DNA from 4 places in the Aminiphilus sp. genome. Region 3 is predicted to be linked to each of the others. Evidence: riboswitches for the same ligand, from Rfam matches in the RefSeq annotation. Region 3 holds a riboswitch; each other region holds the start of a gene.
What was found. A riboswitch is a leader RNA that binds a small molecule or an ion and turns the genes downstream of it on or off. The one in region 3 is predicted to bind cobalamin.
Positions count from the first base shown of each region.

Region 1: another riboswitch for cobalamin. It lies ahead of Q1K49_RS08895 (methylmalonyl-CoA mutase family protein); the one in region 3 lies ahead of cbiE (precorrin-6y C5,15-methyltransferase (decarboxylating) subunit CbiE).
Region 2: another riboswitch for cobalamin. It lies ahead of Q1K49_RS06365 (hypothetical protein); the one in region 3 lies ahead of cbiE (precorrin-6y C5,15-methyltransferase (decarboxylating) subunit CbiE).
Region 4: another riboswitch for cobalamin. It lies ahead of Q1K49_RS00990 (sirohydrochlorin cobaltochelatase); the one in region 3 lies ahead of cbiE (precorrin-6y C5,15-methyltransferase (decarboxylating) subunit CbiE).

Region 1 covers NZ_JARKPW010000145.1:9,358-14,472, forward strand. Annotated here, with positions in the region: partial or broken gene icd (isocitrate dehydrogenase (NADP(+))) at 1-272, opposite strand, end outside; gene Q1K49_RS08890 (aconitate hydratase) at 458-2,407, opposite strand; cobalamin riboswitch at 3,022-3,194, opposite strand; cobalamin riboswitch at 3,668-3,831, shown strand; gene Q1K49_RS08895 (methylmalonyl-CoA mutase family protein) at 3,983-5,115, shown strand, end outside.
Region 2 covers NZ_JARKPW010000106.1:94-5,208, forward strand. Annotated here, with positions in the region: partial or broken gene Q1K49_RS06365 (hypothetical protein) at 1-919, opposite strand, end outside; cobalamin riboswitch at 1,222-1,395, opposite strand; gene Q1K49_RS06370 (cupin domain-containing protein) at 1,552-1,878, shown strand; gene Q1K49_RS06375 (FadR/GntR family transcriptional regulator) at 1,903-2,640, opposite strand; gene Q1K49_RS06380 (ABC transporter substrate-binding protein) at 3,032-4,144, shown strand; gene Q1K49_RS06385 (iron ABC transporter permease) at 4,151-5,115, shown strand, end outside.
Region 3 covers NZ_JARKPW010000131.1:6,643-11,757, forward strand. Annotated here, with positions in the region: gene Q1K49_RS07965 (DUF4276 family protein) at 1-248, shown strand, start outside; gene Q1K49_RS07970 (DNA-deoxyinosine glycosylase) at 385-951, shown strand; cobalamin riboswitch at 997-1,176, shown strand; gene cbiE (precorrin-6y C5,15-methyltransferase (decarboxylating) subunit CbiE) at 1,364-2,884, shown strand; gene cobM (precorrin-4 C(11)-methyltransferase) at 2,881-3,696, shown strand; gene Q1K49_RS07985 (cobalamin biosynthesis protein) at 3,693-5,115, shown strand, end outside.
Region 4 covers NZ_JARKPW010000015.1:5,652-10,766, reverse strand. Annotated here, with positions in the region: gene Q1K49_RS01000 (ABC transporter ATP-binding protein) at 1-700, opposite strand, end outside; gene Q1K49_RS00995 (iron ABC transporter permease) at 697-1,800, opposite strand; gene Q1K49_RS00990 (sirohydrochlorin cobaltochelatase) at 1,906-2,805, opposite strand; cobalamin riboswitch at 3,038-3,253, opposite strand; gene Q1K49_RS00985 (hypothetical protein) at 3,381-5,115, opposite strand, start outside.

The DNA.
Region 1 (5,115 bases), on a different contig from region 3:
TCGGGAATGGCCGTGCCGTAGAGGTTCATGGCCTTTTCGCCGGCGAAGATCTCCCACCAGGCGAGGCGGCGTTTGCCGCCGTAGGCTTTCGTCACCGCCGCGTCGAGAACGCTCTTCATTGCGGGGGTGATGTCCACGCCCACGCCGTCCCCCTCGATGTAGGGAACGACCGGCTCGTCGGGCACGCAGAGCGCGCCGTCGCGAAAGTCGATGCGGTCACCTCGCTCGGGTTCTGCGTAGTGCTTCAGTTCCAGATCCGCAAATCTTCCCATGGTTGCTCTCTCCTCCTTGTGCTCTTGCTCTGGTGTACGTCCCCGGGGCAGCGGGGAGTGTCGGTGATGCGCTCTTGTCGCGTGTTCTACGCAAACGGCGGAAGGCCGTTTTCGTACCGGAAATGCCCGCGTCGCCGGAAGAACGCTCCCGGAGCGGAAGCCTCGTTCCGCGTGCGTCGCGGACTCTAGGCACCCCGGGCGAGGCGCACCGCGTTGAGCTTGCCTCCAGCCCGGATGATCTCCAGATCTTCCTCGGCCACGGGGGTGGTGCAGCGCATATCCTTTCCCTTCGTCTCGTTGCGCACGGCAAAGCTCTCCCCGGCCCGCACCGCGGTGGTGTGCAGGGAGAGGCGGTCCCCCTGGTCCAGTGCGTCGTAGTCCGAGGGATCCACGAAGACCAGGGGCAGAATGCCGAAGTTGACCAGGTTCGCCAGGTGGATGCGGGCGAAACTCTTCACCAGCACGGCCTTCACGCCCAGGTAGCGCGGCGCCAGAGCCGCGTGCTCCCGGCTCGACCCCTGACCGTAGTTGGCGCCTCCCGTGACGAAACCGCCTCCCGAGGCGAGCGCCCGGTCGGGGAAGGTGGTATCCACCACTTCGAAGACGTGCCTGGAGATGGCGGGGATGTTGGAGCGGAGCGGAAGCACCTTCGCCCCGGCGGGCATGATGTGGTCCGTGGTGATGTCGTCCCCCACCTTGAGGAGCACTTCTCCCTCCAGAATCTCCGGCAGGGGCGTCATGGCGGGGAGAGGGGCGATGTTGGGGCCCCGGCGGATGGTCACCTTTTCCGGCTCCGCGCTGGGGGCGACGAAGCGGCTGTCGTTCAGGACGAGCTGTTCCGGCAGTTCGAACCGGAAGGGAGGGAGCCCCAGCTTCGCCGCGAGTTCCCGGGGGTCCGTCAGCCTTCCCGTCAGGGCCGACGCGGCGGCTACCTCGGGGCTCACCAGATAGACCTGGCCCGTCTTGTGGCCGCAGCGGCCGAGGAAGTTTCGGTTGATCGTCCGGAGGGACACGCCCTCCGTGGGCGGTGCGAAACCCATGCCGATGCAGGCGCCGCAGCTCGATTCGAGAATGCGCACTCCCGCGGCCACCAGAGCGCCCAGATGTCCCCGACGCTCCGCCTCGAGAATCACCTGAATGCTGCCGGGGGAGATACCCGCGCTCACCGAAGGTGTGACGGCCCGTCCTTTCAGCAGATGAGCCACGGCGGCGATGTCCCGGAGGGAGGAATTCGTGCAGGAGCCGAACATGATCTGATCCACGGGAAGCCCTGCGAGTTCCCGCACCGGCACCACCCGGTCGGGCTGGAAGGGCTGGGCCACCAGCGGCTCCAGGGTGGAGAGGTCGATGTCGAGCACCTCGTCGTAGACGGCGTCCGCGTCGGCGGTGATCCCCACCCACTGGTGCTCGCGCCCCTGGGCGCGGAGCCATGCCCGGGTCACGTCATCGCTGGGGAAGAGGGACGAGGTCGCCCCCGTCTCGGCCCCCATGTTCGTGATGGTGGCCCGGTCGGGGACCGAAAGCCCCGCCACGCCGGGGCCGCCGTACTCCAGAATGCGCCCCACGCCTCCCTTGACGGTGAGGCGGCGGAGTACCTCCAGGACAACGTCCTTGGCGGAGACGAAGGGGGCGAGTTCTCCCGAGAGGCGCACCAGGGTGATCTTCGGCAGCGGCGTGTAGAACGGTTCTCCCGCCATGGCGAGGGCCACGTCCATGCCGCCCGCGCCGATGGCGAGCATGCCCACGCCTCCGGCGGTGGGTGTGTGGGAGTCACTGCCCAGAAGCGTTTTTCCGGGCCTGGCGAAGCGCTCCAGGTGCACCTGGTGGCAGATGCCGTTTCCCGCGGGGGAGAAGAGCATGCCGTATCTGGCCGCCACGTCCTGGAGATAGCGGTGATCGTCGGGATTGCGGAAATCCTCCTGAATCATGTTGTGGTCCACGTAGCTCACGGAGAGCTCCGTCCGGACCTTCTCCACGCCGATGGCCTCGAACTGGAGGCAGGCCATGGTGCCCGTCGCGTCCTGGGTCAGGGTCTGATCGATGCGGATGCCCACGCGGCTTCCGGTTTTCGCGTCGGGCTGTTCCAGCTCGACCAGATGGGTCTGGAGAATCTTCTGTGCCACGGAAAAACCCATGTCGTTTCCCACCCTTCGTATGCATCTCGTTTTTGCTGCATCTCCGCTTTCGGAGAGCCCGATGCTCTCCGGTCCTTCCGTTTCTCCGGCGAAGGGGCCGGGCCGACGCGGGAGCGTCTCTGGCGCTCCGCCTCCGGTCGCACCGTTTCGTTCCGGCTCTTCCGGCTCTGCCTCGTGTTCCCCCGCCCGCCGGAACATCTTTCTTCGCCGCCTTCGTTCATTCTGTTCCAACGCACACCGTATTTCCGTCGCCACCCCCTTTCCGTGCTTCCGCTCCGCGCCGCAGTGTGCTTTCTCCCGCGTCTTACCCGGCTGTGGCACCACAGCCGTTTTACTTCGCGTTTCCGGGGTTTTCCCGGAACATCCCCCTGTTTCACGGTGCATGTCCCGGGGGCAAAAATTGTCTATAATTTTTTGATCTAAACATACAAAAACATTGTATTTTAGAATGTTCGGTTTTTAACAGCCTGATCGATGGGTACGAAAAAAGGGCCTCGCGGATGAGGCCCCCTGGGCACGACGCTGCGTTCCTTCCTGTGGCATTCGACTCTCTCGGTGCCCGCGTCGACGGGAAGATGCGCGTCCCCAAGCGGGCATCCGATCTCCGCGGAATGCCGCTCTTCTCGTCGTCAGGCCGGTCTCCTGGCTCCCCTTCATCCTCCATCCGCGCCTTCCCGGTTCCGAAATGGCCGGAACCAGTGGCTTCGCGGTTTCGTCGGGGTTACAGTGGCGGGTCCGCGCCGGTCTTTCACCGGACTTCCCGAGCACCTGACGTCGTTTGATTGTATGCCGATACGGCAGCGTGCGGTTATTGTGGCAATGTTGCTATGGCGTGTCAAGTCAAAGACTAGTGCAATTTTTCTGCTCAATTCAAGAGGTCTGGCGGATCGTTCCAAAGACTCTCTTTTTCGCCTGCCGTCCGACCCGGTGGAGCGGTGCCCGAATCCGCAGGCTCGTGCGGAAATGCCACGGGCGATGCCGTACGCGCAGCGGCGACAGCAGCGAAGGAATGTTTCCCGGAAGTTTTCTGTGCGGGGGTGCCTTTCGTCAGCCTCCCGAACCGTGGTCTTTCCGGCGGATGCCTGTCCGATCACCAGTAACCGCCGCGCTTCCTTCGTCTTCATGAAGACGTCGCCCCTGTTCGTCATGGGTGACATGTTCATCGTCCCGCTCAGGGGTGACACGCTTCCTGTCCGGCCGCACAAAAATGCGTCGTGCCTTGACACGATTCCCTGAAAAAGCGTAGGATGTTCCGGACAAGTGAAACAAAAGCTTGCAGATGCACGGGAATCCGGTGAAAATCCGGAACGGCCTCGCCACTGTAACCGGGACGAACCCGCACAGGTCACTGAAGGCGACTTCGGGAAGACGCGGAAGTAGGATGAACGGGAGTCAGGAGACCGGTCTGCGGGTACAACTCAGGTCTGCGCGGGCGGACGCCGTTGGAAGAAGAGGGAGGACTCCCTCTAAGATGTTGTTATGCAGGGCCGCCGCGAAAGGGCGGCCTTTTTTCGTCCGCCCGGGCGTCGGCTCCGGAGATCTCTGAAGACGAGTCGCTCAGGAAGGATGTTGTGTATGGACAGAGAAGAGCAGGTGCGAACTGAAACGAGCCCTCCCGTTTCCTTCGAGGAATTTCCCTCCGTCTCCTACGAGGAGTGGCGGAAGGAAGCGGAGGCGGCCCTCAAGGGTGCTCCCTTCGAAAAACGTCTCGTCACGCGGACCTACGAAGGCATTTCCCTCCAGCCTCTCTATACGGAGGAGAACGCGCCGCTCTCCGGGCAGGCGGAGACGTTCCCCGGCGCGGCGGATTATCTGCGCGGCACGGATCCCCTGGGCTACGTCCGGGGCGGATGGGCCATCGCCCAGAAGTGCGGCGACGCTCTTCCGGAACGGACCAACGCACTTCTCCGGGAGGAGCTGGCCTCGGGTGCCACGGCGGTCCACATCGCCCTTGACGGGGCGACCCTCCGCTGCCTGGACGTGCCGGACGAGGGGTGTCCCTTCGAGGACGAGGGGGGCGTCTCCCTCGCCACGCTGCGCGATATGGACGCGCTGCTGGACGGCGTGGAGCTGCGCGGCCGGGAGGTGCATCTCTACGGCGGCGAGTCGGCGGCGCCGATTCTGGCGCTCTTCGCCGCACGGCTTCGCGCCCGGGGCGAGGCGGCCCTGCTGGAGGGGATCTCCGGATGCATCGGAGCGGATCCGTTGGGTGCGCTGGCGCTGGACGGAACCCTTTCCTGCCCCCTCGACGCGCTCTACGACGAGATGGGGCTGGTGACCCAGTGGGCGAAAATGCGCATGCCCCGCCTGCGAACCGTCATGGTTCGCGGCGACGTGTACCACGAGGGCGGCGGAAGTGCCGTCCAGGAACTGGGCTGCGCCATGGCGACGGGCATCGCCTACGTGCGCGCCTTCCTGCGTCGCGGCTTTGGCGTGAACACCGCGGCGGCGCAGATGCGTTTCTGCTTCTCCCAGGGAGCGAACTTTTTCATGGAGATCGCCAAACTGCGGGCCGCCCGGATGCTCTGGGCGCAGATCGTCCAGGCTTTCGGAGGAAGCGGGGACGCCTGTCGGATCGACCTCTTCGCGAGCACCTCCCGCTTCACCACAACGATCTACGATCCCTACGTGAACGTGCTGCGCGCTTCCACCCAGGCCTTCTCGGCGGTGGTGGGAGGAGTGAAGGGCATGCACGTGGGGTGGTTCGA
Region 2 (5,115 bases), on a different contig from region 3:
AGACCTTGCAGGGGTTCGGATCGGGCCAGTTCACCGCGTCGTTGTAATAGGCCGTCACATAAAGAATGCCCGAGGCGGTGACGCCGATGAAGTCGAAGGCATAGGCGGCGGCGCTCGCCGGAAGATCCGCCGCGGTGGCGAAGGTGCTCTTTTCGAGGGTGGACACCGAGACCGCCTCGATGGCGGTGGTCCCGGAGGCGTTCTTCGCGCCGCCGAAGGACGTGACGAGGATCTTGCCCAAGGTGGGTGCATAGGCCATGGCGGAAGGATTCTTGCCCACCGCAACCCGGCCGATCTCCTCCAGGGAGGCGGGATCGAGCTTCACCAGCGAACCTGCGGCGTGCACGGGAGGCCAGGAGGCATCCCGTCGCTCGATGAGGACGAAGAGCGCATCATTCACCACGAGGACGCTTTTCACGTATTCGCTGAGGTTGGCGGCAACGCCGTCGTCAAAGTTGACCGAGGCGACCTGCGCGTAGTTGTTCGTCATGTCGTGCTTGGTGAGATACGAGGCCGTGCCGTCGTTGTAGTAGTTCGCCAGAAAGAGCCACGTTCCCCAGGTGGCCGCCCCGGCGATGTTGTGCCCCAGCGTCCTGTTCACCTCCGGGGTTCCCCAGTTCTCGGGATTGTAGACGGTGAAGGTGTCCAGGGCGGCCCCGTAGTTGTTCGTCTCCCGGTGGAGCACCTTCCAGGCCCCGTCTTTCTGGAAGGAAAAGAGCGCTGGATCCCCTCCGGCGGAGCCCACCTTCACGGCGGAATCCCCCGAGGCCACTCCAAGAACCCCCGACGTGTAGTCCGTGGTGGCGTAGACCGCCTTCTCCACGGCCCCCGCGACGGCCGATCCGAACGCCAGAAACACTACAAGCATCACTGTGAAGATCCGCGACATGCGGAAGAAACGCTCCTTGTTCCGCTGCATGCTGCACGTCTCCTTTCCGTATTTCTCCCGGACCCGAAAAAGACATCGCCTCCCGGCGGCTCCTTTCGGGTTCCCTCCAAAGCCTTCCCTGCCGAGCCGCCCCTTTCGGGAGCCGGACAAGGAGATGCCTTCCTCCTTGAAGAGTGTCACCCATGAGGGACTTTCGAGACGGACATCACCTCCCCCGGAGTGGAATTTCCGTCGCGCCTTCGCCCACGCGCCGCGTCCGAAACCCCGTTTCTCCTGGGAAGTGCCCTTTTCCGGAATGAGGAAAACGAAAAGGACACCTTCCGCCCTCGAGGAAGGAGTCTTGCGACGCGGGGCAGTGTCCGGACTCGGAGTCATCCTCCGCACGGGCCTTCCAGAACGGTTCGTTCCGTGGCGTCGTCCGTGCATCGTCATCCTTACCGTAGCGGGGCTGTGCCGGCTTCACACCGGCTTCCTGCCCTCCGCGAACCTGTCTATAACGACAAAAAGAGGTTTCTCCCTTTCCGTCGCCCTGTTCCTGCGGTAGCATAACAGGAAGAAGCGCATCCGTCAAAATGCCGGATGTGCCGCCGTATCCGGCGGAGGGAAAGCATCGCATTCTTTTCGGAACGAGGGTGATCGCTGTGGAAGAGTTTCCTGCGTTCATGAGAAATCCGGCGAACCGCATCCGGCGGAGTTCGCAGTACACGAAGGACATCGAGGGCTATGTCGCGGGCGGGGCCGACGGCTCGCAGATGGCCTTCTGGACGTCCTTCGCGGACAGGACCTCCGACGAGCACGTCCACGACTACGACGAATATCTCGTCTGCGTGCACGGGCGCTACACCGTGACCATGGCGGGAAGGACGGTGACGCTCGATCCCGGCGACGAGCTGTTTATCCCCTCCGGCGTGGCTCACGGGGGATGCTGCACCGCAGGCACGAGAACCATCCACGCCTTCGGCGGCAGACGGGCCGAGCGGGAGGCCTGACCCCCGGCGGAAACCGGGGGCGCGTCAGCAGAAGAGCGTCCGATACCTGTCCAGGTGCCTTTCGAGGCAACCGCGGGCGGCCTCCAGGTTCCGCGCCTCGATGTAACAGGTCAGGTTCCGGTGACACTCGAGGATCTCCCGCTGATGCAGGAGCGATTCCTCCGCGTCGAGGCTTTGAAAGCGCTCCCCCATACTCTGGGAGAGAATGCGGTACAGCACCCGGTAGACCACGGCCACAAGGCCGTTGCGCCCCGCTTCGGCGATGCGCCGATGGAACGCCAGATCCTGGAGAAGAAACGTCTCCCAGTGCCCCAGACAGCCCTCCGCGGCGGCGACGATCTCCCGAAAGGCGCGGAGGTCCTCGCCGGTGCGGCGCTCCACACACCAGGCGAGCATGGCCTGTTCGAGGACGATGCGAAACTCGTAGATCTCCTTCGCGGAGATCCGCTCCAGATGGAGCATCGTCTCCAAGGGCTCCTCGATGTTCGACGCGGCGAAGTGCTGCACCGTGGTGCCGCCACCGGGAACGATCCGGACCAGGCCGCTCTGTTCGAGCATGCGCAGCGCCTCCCGCACGGTGGGGCGGCTGCGTTTGAACTGGGTGATGAGGGTCCGCTCCGAGGGGAGCTTGTCCCCCACCTTGAACCGGCCGTCGAGAATGCTGCGCCGGATCTGTTCGTAAATCGCCTCCGAGGCCTTGACGGTGCACACCGGCTTGAACTCCGCATACCCGGCGCTTTTCCGGATCTTTTCCCCGGACATGGAGCCATTCCCCCCATACGATAGCTTTGCCCCGTTCGGCGGAAGACGGTCTCTTTTCCGTGTGTCCCCCCCGACCTGCGCGCCTCCCGCCTCCCGACAGGCGGCAAAGAGGCCACGCACGACGACGCCTCACCTCATTCTACAGGGACACCGGAAAGGCCGCACGCCTTCGTCGCCCCTGTTCGTCATGGATGACATGTTCATCGTCCCGCCCAGGGGTGACACTATCACTGTCCAGCCACACGAGTGAAAAAAAGGATTTGACAAGACGCGGGGGTTTTGTTATGTTGCGCGAGTGTTAGATGATTCTAACACTCGCGCCGCCGTCGGAATATCTGCCGGAAAGCGTCATGTGTCGGTGAGATGTGCCAGAAAGAGAGGAGATCGTTTCATGCACAGGATGTTGGGAAACAGGCTTCGGGTTGTCGGAACGGGACTATGCGCCCTGTTCCTCGTGTGCTTTCTCATGTCGCCCGGAGATGGGGCGCAAACGGTCGTCACGGACCAGGCCGGAAGAGAGGTCGTGATCGAAGGCCCGGTCAAGCGCATCGTCACCATTCCCATTCCGGCCGCCAGCATGGTGCTCGCCATCGACGGCTCTTCGGAACGGCTGGTGGGAATGAATCCGCTCTCGAAGACGGCCATCGAGGGGGAAATCCTTTCCGAATTCTTCCCCGAGGCGCTGCGGATCCGCAGCGATATCGTCCAGGGAGAGGGGTTCCAGCCCAACGTGGAGTCGCTCATGAGCCTCGCACCGGACATCGTCTTCCAGTGGGGGAACTTCGGCGACAATCTCTACATCCCCCTGCTGGATGCGGGGATGAAGATCGCGCTCTTCAAGTACGGCACCCAGGAATACCTTGAGGGATGGATCGAGACGTTCGGCGCCATCCTCGGAAAGCAGGAGAAGGCTGCCACGATTCTCGACTGGCACAGGAAGACCCGCGAACAGCTCACCCGGAGAAGCGAGGCCATCCCCGATTCCGAAAAACCACGGACGCTTTATTTCCTCCGTTTTCTCGCCAACTATCAGGTCGCCGGAAAGAACACGCACAACGACGTCTCGATCGTCCTCTCGGGAGGCAAAAACGTCGCCGCGGAAGAGATCGACGGATTCGCCGCCGTGAACGAGGAACAGATTCTGCTGTGGGATCCGGAGGTCATTCTGCTCAACGGTTTCGAGCGGGATCTCACCCCCGAGCATGTCTACGCCGACGAGCGGCTCAAGGGAGTCTCCGCGGTAAAGAACCGCCGCGTCTACAAGCTCCCCCTCGGAGGTTACCGCTGGGATCCCCCCAATCAGGAGACGCCCCTCATGTGGATGTGGATGTCCTCCGTTCTCCATCCCGGGCGGGACAGGTTCGACCTTCCCGGAGAAATGGAAAAAGCCTACACCCTCCTCTACGGAAAAACCCTCTCCCGGGCGCAGTACGAGCATATTCTCGGAATGGAGAGAAACCGGGGAAGCGCGCACTACGAAGCTCTCTTCGGAAGGGCACAGTAGGGCATCGTGACCGAACGACACCGCGCCGTTCCCTTCCCCCTTCTTGCAGGAGTGCTTCTTGCCCTGACGGCGGCAGTCGCCCTGTTCTCTCTGGCGATCGGGCGTTTTCCCGTTCCCGTGGAGCGTGTTGCCCGAATCCTGCTCTCGGTGCTTTTTCCCACAGAGGCTTCCTGGACTCCCCAGGAAACCTCTGTGGTCCTTCTCATCCGCCTTCCCCGCGTTCTGGGTTCCCTGCTCGCCGGAGGAGGACTGGCACTCGCCGGAGCGGCTCTTCAGGGCGTCTTCCGCAATCCCCTGGTAGGACCGCAGATCATCGGCGTTTCCTCCGGGGCGGGGTTCGGCGGCGCGGTGGCGATTCTGTTCTTCGACGGCCTTTTCGCGGTGATTCCCCTCGCCTTTGTCTTCGGCCTTCTGGCGATGGTCGCCGTCTGGAGCCTCGGCTCGGGCGAACGGGAGGAATCTCTTCTCTCGCTCGTGCTCGGCGGCGTGGTCATCAGCGCGTTCTTCACGGCGCTCACCTCTCTCGGCCAGTATGTGGCCGATCCCTACAACAAGCTCCCCGCAATCGTCATGTGGCTCATGGGCAGTTTTGCGTCGTCGTCGTGGGAAAGGCTGCTCTTCGCCGCTCCGGTGATCTGCTGTGCGGGAACGCTGCTGCACCTGATCAGGTTCAGGATCAACGTCCTCTCGTTGGGGCAGGAGGAGGCGGAGTCCCTCGGCATGAACGTCCACCGCAACAGGTGGCTTGTCCTCGCCTGCACGACGCTGATCACTGCGGCAACCGTGGCACTGGCAGGGATCGTGGGATGGGTGGGGCTTGTCGTCCCGCATATGGCGCGCATGCTGGTGGGGTCCGACCACAGGAAGCTGCTTCCCGTGTCGGCGCTTCTCGGCGCGTCGTATCTCATCCTGATGGACGACATCGCCAGAAGCCTGACCGCGGCGGAGATTCCGATCGGGATATTGACGGC
Region 3 (5,115 bases):
AAAGCCTGGGGCATTCTGAACTCTCCGAAGCTTTTACGGAAATACGACGCGGATTTTCCTCACCCGAATACATTGATGACGGCCCGGAAACCGCTCCAAGCAAGCGCATAGAAAAACTCTTTCGGAACTACGACAAGCCGCTCCACCCCATCTTGGGAGCTCGGGAAATCGGCCTGAGCACAATTCGGAGAGAATGCTCTCTGTTCGACGATTGGGTTCGCAGGCTCGAAGCAGTGCACCCAGAATGAACGTCTCCCACGAACGAACTCGCACCACGGACACGTTTTCCTCCTGGTCGATGCAGGCGATCCCATCCTGTCCCGCGAGCGCGCCCGGGAGAGGCGTTCTCCGCGACACAAAAAAGTCGCAAGCGCCCTGCAGGACATGACGCTTCTTCGTGGCTTTCCTCCCATCGCCCGGAGCGACGCGACCCGCCTCGTCCTGGGCAGCATGCCCGGCGAGGCATCTCTGGCGAAGGGCGAGTATTACGGCCATCCGCGCAACGCCTTCTGGCCGATTCTCGGAGCTCTGCTCGGTTTCGATCCCGACGCGCCCTATGTCGAGCGCTGCGAAGCCCTCCGCCGGGCCCGCATCGCCCTCTGGGACGTCCTCGCCTGCTGTGAACGGCCGGGAAGCCTCGATGCGGACATCGTGGCATCCTCCATCGTTCCCAACGACTTCGGCACCTTCTTCGCGGCCCATCCACAGATCCGCATCATCTATTTCAACGGAAGCACCGCGGAAAGCGCCTTCCGCCGCCATGTGCGGGCTCTGCTCCCCGAGCGGCTGCGGACGCTCCCAGGGATCCGGCTTCCCTCCACCAGCCCAGCCCACGCGGGGCGTTCCTTCGAAGCGAAACGCGCCGCCTGGTCGTGTCTTCTCGAAGACGCGGGGAACGCGCAAAAAAACGAAACTCCTCCGAAGGATTCCCCGGAAGGATCGGAGGTATAATTGACAAGACTTCGAGATGCACGCCCGCGGACGCTTCTTTTGGCGTCAGCTGGCGTGGCCATAGTTCGCCAGAACAGGTGACGGGAAACCGGTAGCACGCCGGTGCGGCCCTCGCCACTGTAGCCGGGACGAAACCGCGCACATCCCACTGGAGTCAAGCTCTGGGAAGGGGCGGAAGTAGGACGAACGGAAGCCAGGAGACCGATCTGTTCTGGAAGGGGAGCGTCCGCGCGGGCGGCAGGCTGCCTCGGCCGGTTTCATTGGAAAACCTGCGGAGGAGGGCGCGGAGATCTCGCCCTCCTTGTTTCGTCTTCTTCTGCGGCGTCGGAGAAACGACGACGGAAGAGAGGCATTCAGTCCACAAAGCGGAGTACGGGACATTGCGCACGTTGAGGAAAGCGTGGAGAGGGCCATGAACAACATCTTCTGCATCGGCATGGGACCCGGCGGCGCCGAACAGGTGACCCGGGCGGCAATGCAAACGGCGGCGTCCGTGCCGTTTCTTCTCGGAGACGCCCGTTTTCTCGCCCTCGTTGCGGCAGGTCCTTCCGTGGCGCCGCAACACCTGGAGGAGTTGCCCCGGGGAACCGAGGCGACCTTGCGGCGTGTGGCGGAACTTCTCGAAAAAGGCCCCGTGGGCGTCCTGGTGAGCGGCGACACGGGGTTCTACAGTCTCGCATCCTCTCTGGTGCGCCGGTTCGGTCCTGAAAAGGTCCGGCTCGTTCCGGGCATCTCCAGCATGCAGCTTCTGGCGGCACGACGCGGCCGCTCCTGGGTGAACGTCCCCACCCTCTCCCTGCACGGACGGACGCTCGAAAATCCGGAGGAGCTCCACCCATCAACGGGCGAACGCCCCTCCGCGGAGGCATCCCCGGGGACGAGGACCACCGGAGGAGCGCTCGCCGCCCTCCAGAGCGAGGCGGTGGTCCTTTTGGGCGGATGGGAGCGGGTTCCGACACAGCTCCGGGAGCTGGCAGATCGCCTCGGCCCGGAGCGCAAAGGCGCGCTCGCCTGGGATCTGGGCCTGCCGGAGGAATCCATCACGGAGGGAACGCTCTCGGAGCTGGCAACCATGGAGCCTCGGGGACGCCTGCCTCTTCTCTGGCTCGACCCCCCCGAGGTCGAGCCGCCCCGCAGGGATTTTCTCCTGGAAGACGGCGCCGGAGCCGGAGAAAACCCCCTCCCCACAGGCGTCCTCCCCGATTCCTGGTTTTCGAGGGACGAGGGAATCCCCCTCACGAAGGCCCCCGTCCGCGCCGCTCTTCTCGGCCTGCTCCACCCTCTCCGGGGGTGTCGGGTTCTCGAAATCGGGACGGGAACAGGAGGCATGACGGTGGAGCTTGCCCGTGCCGCGGGGCCGGAGGGAACAGTGCTCTCCGTTGAACCGAAGCAGGAGGCGCTCGCTCTCGCGGCGCGCAACTGCCTTCGGGCGGGCATCGCCGTGGAAATGAGGGCGCGACACGGAGCAACCACCTCTTCTCCGAAGGAAGACACCGTCTCTGCGACGGCACCTGTGGCCGGTTCCGCAGGATGTGCGACGCAGGACCCATTCCGCCGCGACACAGCGGACGACGGAGAGTGCGCGGGGCGGACGCCCCGGGGCAGGGTGTGCCTCCTTCGGGGGAGCGCACCGGAGACACTGGCGGGACTTCGGTGCGCGGACGCGGTCTTCGTGGGCGGCCACGGCGGCGCCCTTCCGGAGGTGCTCGCCGCCTGCTGGAAGCTGCTCCGCCCCGGAGGACGCCTGGCGGCGACGTTCATCCTCGTGGACAGAGCCATGACGGCACTGCGTACACTGGAAGATCTGGGGGGCTCGCCGGGTTTCTGGCAGCTCACCGCAGGATACGGTAAACCCCTGGCGGGATCGTGGATGCTCTCCGGACAAAACCCGGTCTTTCTCGTCTGGGGAGACAAGGAGGCGAAACAGGCATGAACCGAGAACACTCGGACGGGGAACACGCAACGCCGTTCCAGGCGGAGGTGACCATCGTCGGCGCCGGTCCCGGAGATCCGGAACTGCTCACGCTGAAAGGAAAGCGCCTCCTCGAAACGGCGGACCTCGTGGTCTACGCGGGAAGTCTCGTGGCTCCCGCGCTGCTGGCGTTCTGCAACCCTTCCTGCGAAAAGGTGGATTCGGCCTCCCTCGATCTGGAGGAACAGGTGGAACTCATGAGCAGGGCCGCGCTGGAGGGACGGCGCGTGGTGCGCCTCCACACCGGAGATCCCAGCCTTTACGGAGCGACGGCGGAGCAGATTCGAGAACTGGAGGCCCGAGGCGTGGGCGTGACCATCGTTCCCGGCGTGTCGAGCCTTCAGGCCGCAGCGGCGCGCCTCGGCGTGGAATACACCGTGCCCGGGGGCACCCAGACGGTGATCTGCACCCGAGCGGCGGGGCGCACGCCCGTTCCCGCCTCGGAATCTCTGGAGCGGCTCGCCGCATCGCAAAGCACCCTGGTGATCTTCCTCAGCGCCGGACAGGCGGATCAGGTCGCCAATGCGCTTCTTCGGGGCGGTTACGCACCGGACACGCCCAGCGCCTGCGTCTACCGCGCCACCTGGCCGGACGAGAGAATTCTCCGGACCCGCCTCGACGAGCTGGCCCGCCGCATGGACGAGGCGGGCATCGCGAATCACGCGCTCCTCGTGATCGGGAGCTGCCTCGCCCCCGGAGAGGCGAAGAGTCTCCTCTACGACGGAAGCTTCTCCCACGGCTTCCGGAACGCGGAAAGATCCCCGCGGTCATGAGCACACCTCCCGCCATCCTGATTCTCTCCTCCCGGGGAGAGGAAACGGCCCGACGTCTCGCCTCCGCCCTGGGCGGCGATGTCCTCTCTCCCGCCCCGGGGGAACTGAAGACGCTTCTGATCTCCCTCTGGGAGCGACCGAGGACGACCCTTTCGGGCATCATCGGGGTCGGCGCCGCCGCCATCTACCTGCGCGCCGCCGGACCGCTCCTGCGGGACAAGGCCTCGGACCCGCCTCTCGTCTGCGTCTCCGAGGACGGGCACATGGTAGTTCCTCTCACGGGGGGACATCTGGGCGGCGGATTCGACCTGGCCCGCTCCTGCGCAAAAGCTTTGGATGCCACGCTCGCGACCACCTGCTCCAGCGACCGGGCGGGGCTCACTGCGCCGGACCTGCTCTGCCGGAGGTGGGGTTTCGTCCTGGAGGGCAAGGAGCATCTTCCTGCGGTGAACGGAGCACTCCTCAACGAGGGCGCTCTTCCGCTCCGGGTGGACCCGGAGTTTCTCCGGCTTCCCTTCCCACCCTGCTATCGGGTCGACTCCGCGGAAGAAAAGGACGGAGAGACCGCACACGAAGACGACACACCGCGTCCGGAGGTGCTCGTCTCCTTCCGGAACGCACCCCTTCCTCAGGGCACGGTGCGTCTGGTCCCTCCCTGCATCGTCGCAGGGGTGGGCTGCCGAAAGGGCGTCGCCGCGGAGGATGTGGTGGAGGCCCTCCGGGCGTCCTTCCGGGAAGGGGGATACACCCTTTCGGCCCTGGCGGAATGCCGCACCATTCCGGAAAAGGAGTTCGAACCGGGACTCGTGGAGGCGGCGCACCTGCTCGGCGTTCCCCTGCGGATCTGCTCCCGAAAGGAACTGCTGGCGCTTCCAGGCCCCTTTACTCCCTCCGCGGCGGAACGCCATCTGGATCTTCCCGGCGTGGCCGAGCCCTGCGCCGCCACGGCGGGCCCTCTTCTCGCACCGCGGACGAGTTCCCGGGGCGTGACGGTGGCCCTGTCCCTGCGCCCCCTCCACTTCCGGGGCCGGGTGGACGTTGTGGGAACCGGGCCGGGAGATGTGCGCTTCCTCACCGCCGAGGCACGGGCGGCCATCGAAGGAGCGGAGGTTCTCGTGGGCTACGCCCTCTACATCGACCAGATTCCCGAGACATGGCGACGAAACAAATGGGTGAAGCGCTTCTCCATGGGAGAGGAAGAGGAACGGGTCCGCCTCGCCCTGAATCTGGCGGAACAGGGATACGCCGTGGCGCTTCTCTCCGGAGGCGATCCGGTGCTCTTCGGCATGGCGGGACTGACCCACTCCCTGGCGACGGAGACCTCCGTGCCCGTCCGGATCATTCCGGGCATCTCGGCCATGCAGGCCGCGGGAGCGCTCCTCGGAGCACCCTACACGAACGGTCTCACCTGCATCTCCC
Region 4 (5,115 bases), on a different contig from region 3:
CGGCGAGGAGTTCGCCGTCCGACAGGACCCAGACATCGTCGCACCAGCGAGCGGCGAGGTTGACGTCGTGCACGGAGGCGACGACCGTTCGCCCTTCCAGGGCGGCCTCCCGGAGAAGCGCGAAGAGTTCCGCTCCGTGGCGGGGATCGAGAGAGGACGATGGCTCGTCCAGGAGGAGCACTTGCGGATTCTGGGCGAGAATCTGGGCGACGGCCACGCGCTGTCGTTCTCCGCCGGAGAGTTCCGCCACGCTTCGGGAGAGAAGGTCTCCGAGGCCGAGGCGGGATGCCGCCGCCGCGGCCGTCCGGCGGTCTTCTTCTGTATATCCCGCAAGGGAGCGCACATGAGGAAGGCGCCCGAGGAGGATCACCTCGTACACCGCGAAGGGATAGCGCAGCAGGGGGTCCTGGGGAACGAAGCCGATGCGGAGTCCGAGTTCTCTTCGGGAGAGTTTTCGGACGCGATGTTCCGAAGGGAGCGAGGGGGCGTGACCGGTTTCTTTCTTTTCCGGGAGGTCTCGGAGAAAGAGGTTGCCCTCGTGGGGGAGGAGCCCCGCGAGGCAGCCGAGAAGGGTGCTCTTTCCGCTGCCGTTGGGGCCGAGGAGTGCGGTGATGCGTCCATGCCTGATCTCTCCCGAGAGGTTTCGGAGCACCGGACGCGCCCTGTAGCCGACGGAGAGGTTTTCCAGGCGGTAGCTCACGAGGAGGCGCGTCCCCGGGTACGCAGAAGAATCCAGCAGAAGACGGGGCCCCCCGCGAGGGCCGTCACGACTCCCACGGGAAGTTCGCCGAGCTGCTGGGCCGCTCCGTCCGCGCCGGCGAGGAGGAGACAGCCCGCGACGAAGGCGAGAGGGAGGAGGGTTCGATGGGCGGGGCCTGCGAGAAGGCGCAGGAGGTGAGGCCCCACGAGACCGACGAAGCCGATGATGCCGAAATGGGCCACCACGAGAGAGGCCGCCAGAGAGGCCGCTCCCAGGAGGACGAGGCGGAGCCGCTTTTCGTTCACGCCGAGGAGCGCCGCCCGCCCTTCTCCGAGGGACATGGCGTCCAGCTCCCGCCCCCACCACCAGGCGGGAAGCGTTACGGCGGCCGCGCCGATCCAGGCGGAGCCCGCCGCCGACACGGAGGCGCCGGAAAACCCCCCCATGAGCCAAAGGACGATGGCAGCCATGCGCTCTTCCGAGATGGCCTTGAGGAGTGTCACTCCCGCGGAAAGGATGGCGCTCACCACGATGCCCGCCAGGACGAGGTGCACGGGAGAATTGCCTCCGGATCTCCAGGCGAGGGCGAAGGCGAGGGAAAGGGCGAGGGCGGCACCGCAAAAGGCTGCGGCGGGTACCCAGATGCCGCCGAGGAAGATGCCGAGGGAAGCCCCCAGGGCCGCTCCCGCGGCGATGCCCAATGTGTAGGGTTCCGCAAGCGGATTGCCCAGCAGCGCCTGGAGAACGACGCCCGAGACGGAGAGAGCCGCCCCAGACGCGGTGGCCGCCAGAAGACGGGGGAGGCGGACGGTGCGCACCACCAGGGCCTGTTGCTGTGGCAGGGTTGTTGCATCGGCGAAGGGATTCAGGAGCGAGAGCACTGCTCCGGGAGGGACGTCCATGGGGCCCGCGAGGAGTCGCCAGGTGCCCACCAGGAGGAGGCCGAGAAAGAGGAGCGCTCCGAGCCGCAGGGCGCGCCGCCTGCGGGATGCCTCCAGAGTTGCCATGCGGTGGAGGGTGTCGTCACCGGCAGAAAGGGAGCCGCTCTGGGAATGTTCGGGACCGGCACTGGCGCCGGTGGCGTGTTCCGATAGGGGCACGGAGCATTCCTCCCTGGGGTGTGTCGCCATGAAAAAAGCCGAACCTGTCGGGGCTCTCGGAAAGAGCGTCCGGGAGCCCCGGTTTCTTGTGCGCGTCCCGGTGTTCTAGAAGACGTGCTGCGCCGTGACGCGGAGGTGTTCCACGAAGAGAGCCGCCACCTCGGGATTGCTTCCGAGTCCCTCGATGACGGGGTTCACCCGGTATCCTTTCGACTCCAGAACACTGCGCCAGGATTCGGGATCCTCCGGATCCGCCATGTCGTTCCGGGCGTGGTCTCCCGCGACGATCATGAAGGGCACCAGGGTCACTCGCTTTGCCCCCATGGTCTCAAGGCGTTCCAGAACCATATCGAGGGAAGGGAACCCCTCGACGGTACCGAGGGCGAAGCGCAATCCCCGCTCGTCGAAGAGAAGCTGCATCTGCGAGTAGGCGGCGTTCGCCGGATGGGGTGAACCGTGTCCCATGAAGACCACCGCGCCGTCGCCCTTTGCTCGGTCTCCGTAGGTTCTCTGGAGAATGGAGACCATCTTGCCGTAGTCCTCGAAAGAGGAGAGGAAAGGATCGCCCATGGCGACGGCCTTGAAGGAGTATTTTCGCTCCAGGCGGGCCAGGGCGTCCGTCACTTCCGCGAGATCGTCGAATTCCTCGCCGCGGATCACGTGGGTGGGCTGTACCACCACGTGGGTGAAGCCCTCGTCCTGCATGCGCGCCAGGGCGATCAGCGGAGAGTCGATGACCGTGCCCTCTTCGGCGAGGACTTTTCTGCGGATGATGTTGGACGTATAGGCCGTGCGGACCTCCGCGTCGGGGAAAGCCTTCCGTGCGGCGTCCACGAGGGTGTCGATGGCGCTCCGCGCCTCGGGTACGGAGGTGCCGAAGGCGACGACGAGAATGCCCTTTTTCTCGGGGGCCGCCTTGCCGTGTCCCATGGCGAAGGCCTCGCTGGAAGAAAAGGCCGCGAGGAAAAGAGCGCAGCAGAGAAGTACCAATCCGGAACGGGTCATGTTTGCTTCCTCCTGTTCGAGAGTCTCGTTTCCCGGGGGAAAGGATTTCGATGAACGAACGCATCCGTTCTCTCGAAACGCATCTTTGGATCCGTTCGCTTCGAGAGATGGCCGAAACGGACGGTGACACGTCCGTTCGTCTTTTTTCGCAAGCGCTTCAACAGGACGGGACCGCGGCGTACACCGCGGTCCCCAAGACGAGCTTGGGAGCGCGTCCGCCCACGCAGACATCACCTCCTCACCCGTTTCCGGCCGGTCTCCTGACTCGCGGTCCTTCTTCGCCGCCCCTTCCCGAAACCTGGGGTTTCAGTGGTTCCATGCGGCGTCGTCGCGCTTACAGTGGCGGGGCCGTGCCGGATTTACACCGGCTTCCCGTTCGGAAAACTTTTGTGACGCCACCGGAGGGCACGGCGGCGGTTCTCCGAAAACCGGAAACGTTTCCTTTCGAGTTGTGGAGTGCCGCCCGGAGAGCGGGGGCGACACCGGAAAGACCTGCTGCCGAAGTTTCCTTCAGACGGTCTCCATCAGGGGCAAGTATACGCGAAAACGGGACGAGAGGAACCCCCCTCCCGTTCTCAATGTCCGGTGGCTGCCTCCAGAGAGATACTCCGGGTGAGCATCTCCGTCACGAAATCCAGTGCTCTTCGGAATCCTCCGGCGGAATCACCCGCGAGTCCTGCTCTTTGAGCGGAGAGAGACTCCGCGAAAGCCCGGCGAAGAACGGGCATTTCCACCAGAGGGCTCCGCCCCGAGGCGAGGGATTCCATCACGATATATCCTGCGTCCGTAAGCGATGGAAGAAGCGGGCCACCGACTCGTTCGGCCACGCGTGCCCCTCGTTCCAGGGCGGTACGCCGGTACCAGGAAGGTTCTTCGCTGCGGTGCACAAGGCGGAATTTCTCTCCCGGAAGCTCCGGGGAGAAACGCGTTGTTTCCCCGCCGTTTCCTTTCAGAAGCGGCTTCAGGGATGCTTCAAGAAAGGGAACGAGTCCTCGGCCGTCGCCGAGGAGATTTCCGAGAGACACGCTTTCTGTTCTTCCGTCGGCGAACACCAGGAGGACGAATTGCCCTTCCAGAAGGCGTGCCCAGGTCGGATCGTCCACCTCCGCCGCCTGTTTCACCGGGAGAAGGGTCGCGTCCAGGGTGGCGCCGAAGGTTTGGGCAATGCGCTCCACCATGGCTTTCCATTCCGACGACGCGGCATGCAGTCGCAGCACCCGGAGGGCGAAGGCCTCCTGCACCAGTTCTCCCGTATCGGCTACGAGTTCCCCGTCCGAGGGAAGAAGAGGAGCGGTGCGAACGAACCAGCGTTGCCAGGCCATGGTGAGCCAGGGAAGAAAATCCGCGTCCAGACGTCGCGTCTGTGCGTCGAGCCAAGTGTCGGCAAGGGCTGCGGCAGTGTTTTCCGTCCGCGTTGCCGCCGTTGCGACGGCCTCGGAGAGCGCTTTTCCGGAAGAGACGGAAAGTTTCCCTGCGATGTGCCGCTCCCTGCTTTCCCTGAAATGGGGCGACGGTTGGAAAAGGGTGTTCCGCAGGAAAAAATGCCCTCCTCCCGCGGCGAGGACGACGAGGACGAGAAAAGCCAGTCCGAGGCCGAGTCGTTTTCCTGCGCCGCTCCCTCTCTTCGGGAGGGAACTGCGTTTTTCCGTTTCGACGGTCTCCTCCGGCATGTCCGGACTGTTTTCCGGGCGGAGGTCCTCCTCGTCGGCCCTCCGCCTGGAAGAGACGAGGGAAAGAAAGATCCAGAGCAGCAGAAATCCTCCTGCGCCGAGGAAGACCGAAGGTGTCCCCCAGGGGGGAAGCAGGTTCAGGAGCATGGCGGGAAACAGGAACAGGCGACCCGCGGGAATCATGAAGCGGGCGATGCCGGGTGACACCGCTCCGAGAGAGGCGAGTCGGGTATCTCCCTCGCGGAGAGCCAGATAGGCCGCAAGACCGAAGGCTCCCTTGGGATTTCTCCGCAATCCCTCCAGAAAGGCCTGGGGCGCTTTGAGTTCCCCGAAACGACGGGAGGCGGCGAGGCCCCATGTTCGGGTGATCTCCAGGAAAGCCCGATTTTCCGGGCCGAGACGTTGCAGCATGGCCGACGCGTCGGCGAGGTCCGTCGGCGTGGCAGCCAAGCTCAGGATGGAGAACACCGATGCGGCGTGCCACCCTGCATTGCCGTAGAGGGTCCACAGGAGGGTCGTCGCCTCTGGAGAGGATGCGGTCAGAAGCGCTCGCCCCGCCTCGTCGGGCGAGGCGATGTCGCCCTTGTTCGCGTCTTTGGTCGAAAGAGCTTTTTCCGCAGCCGTGAGGAGCGTCGCGAGT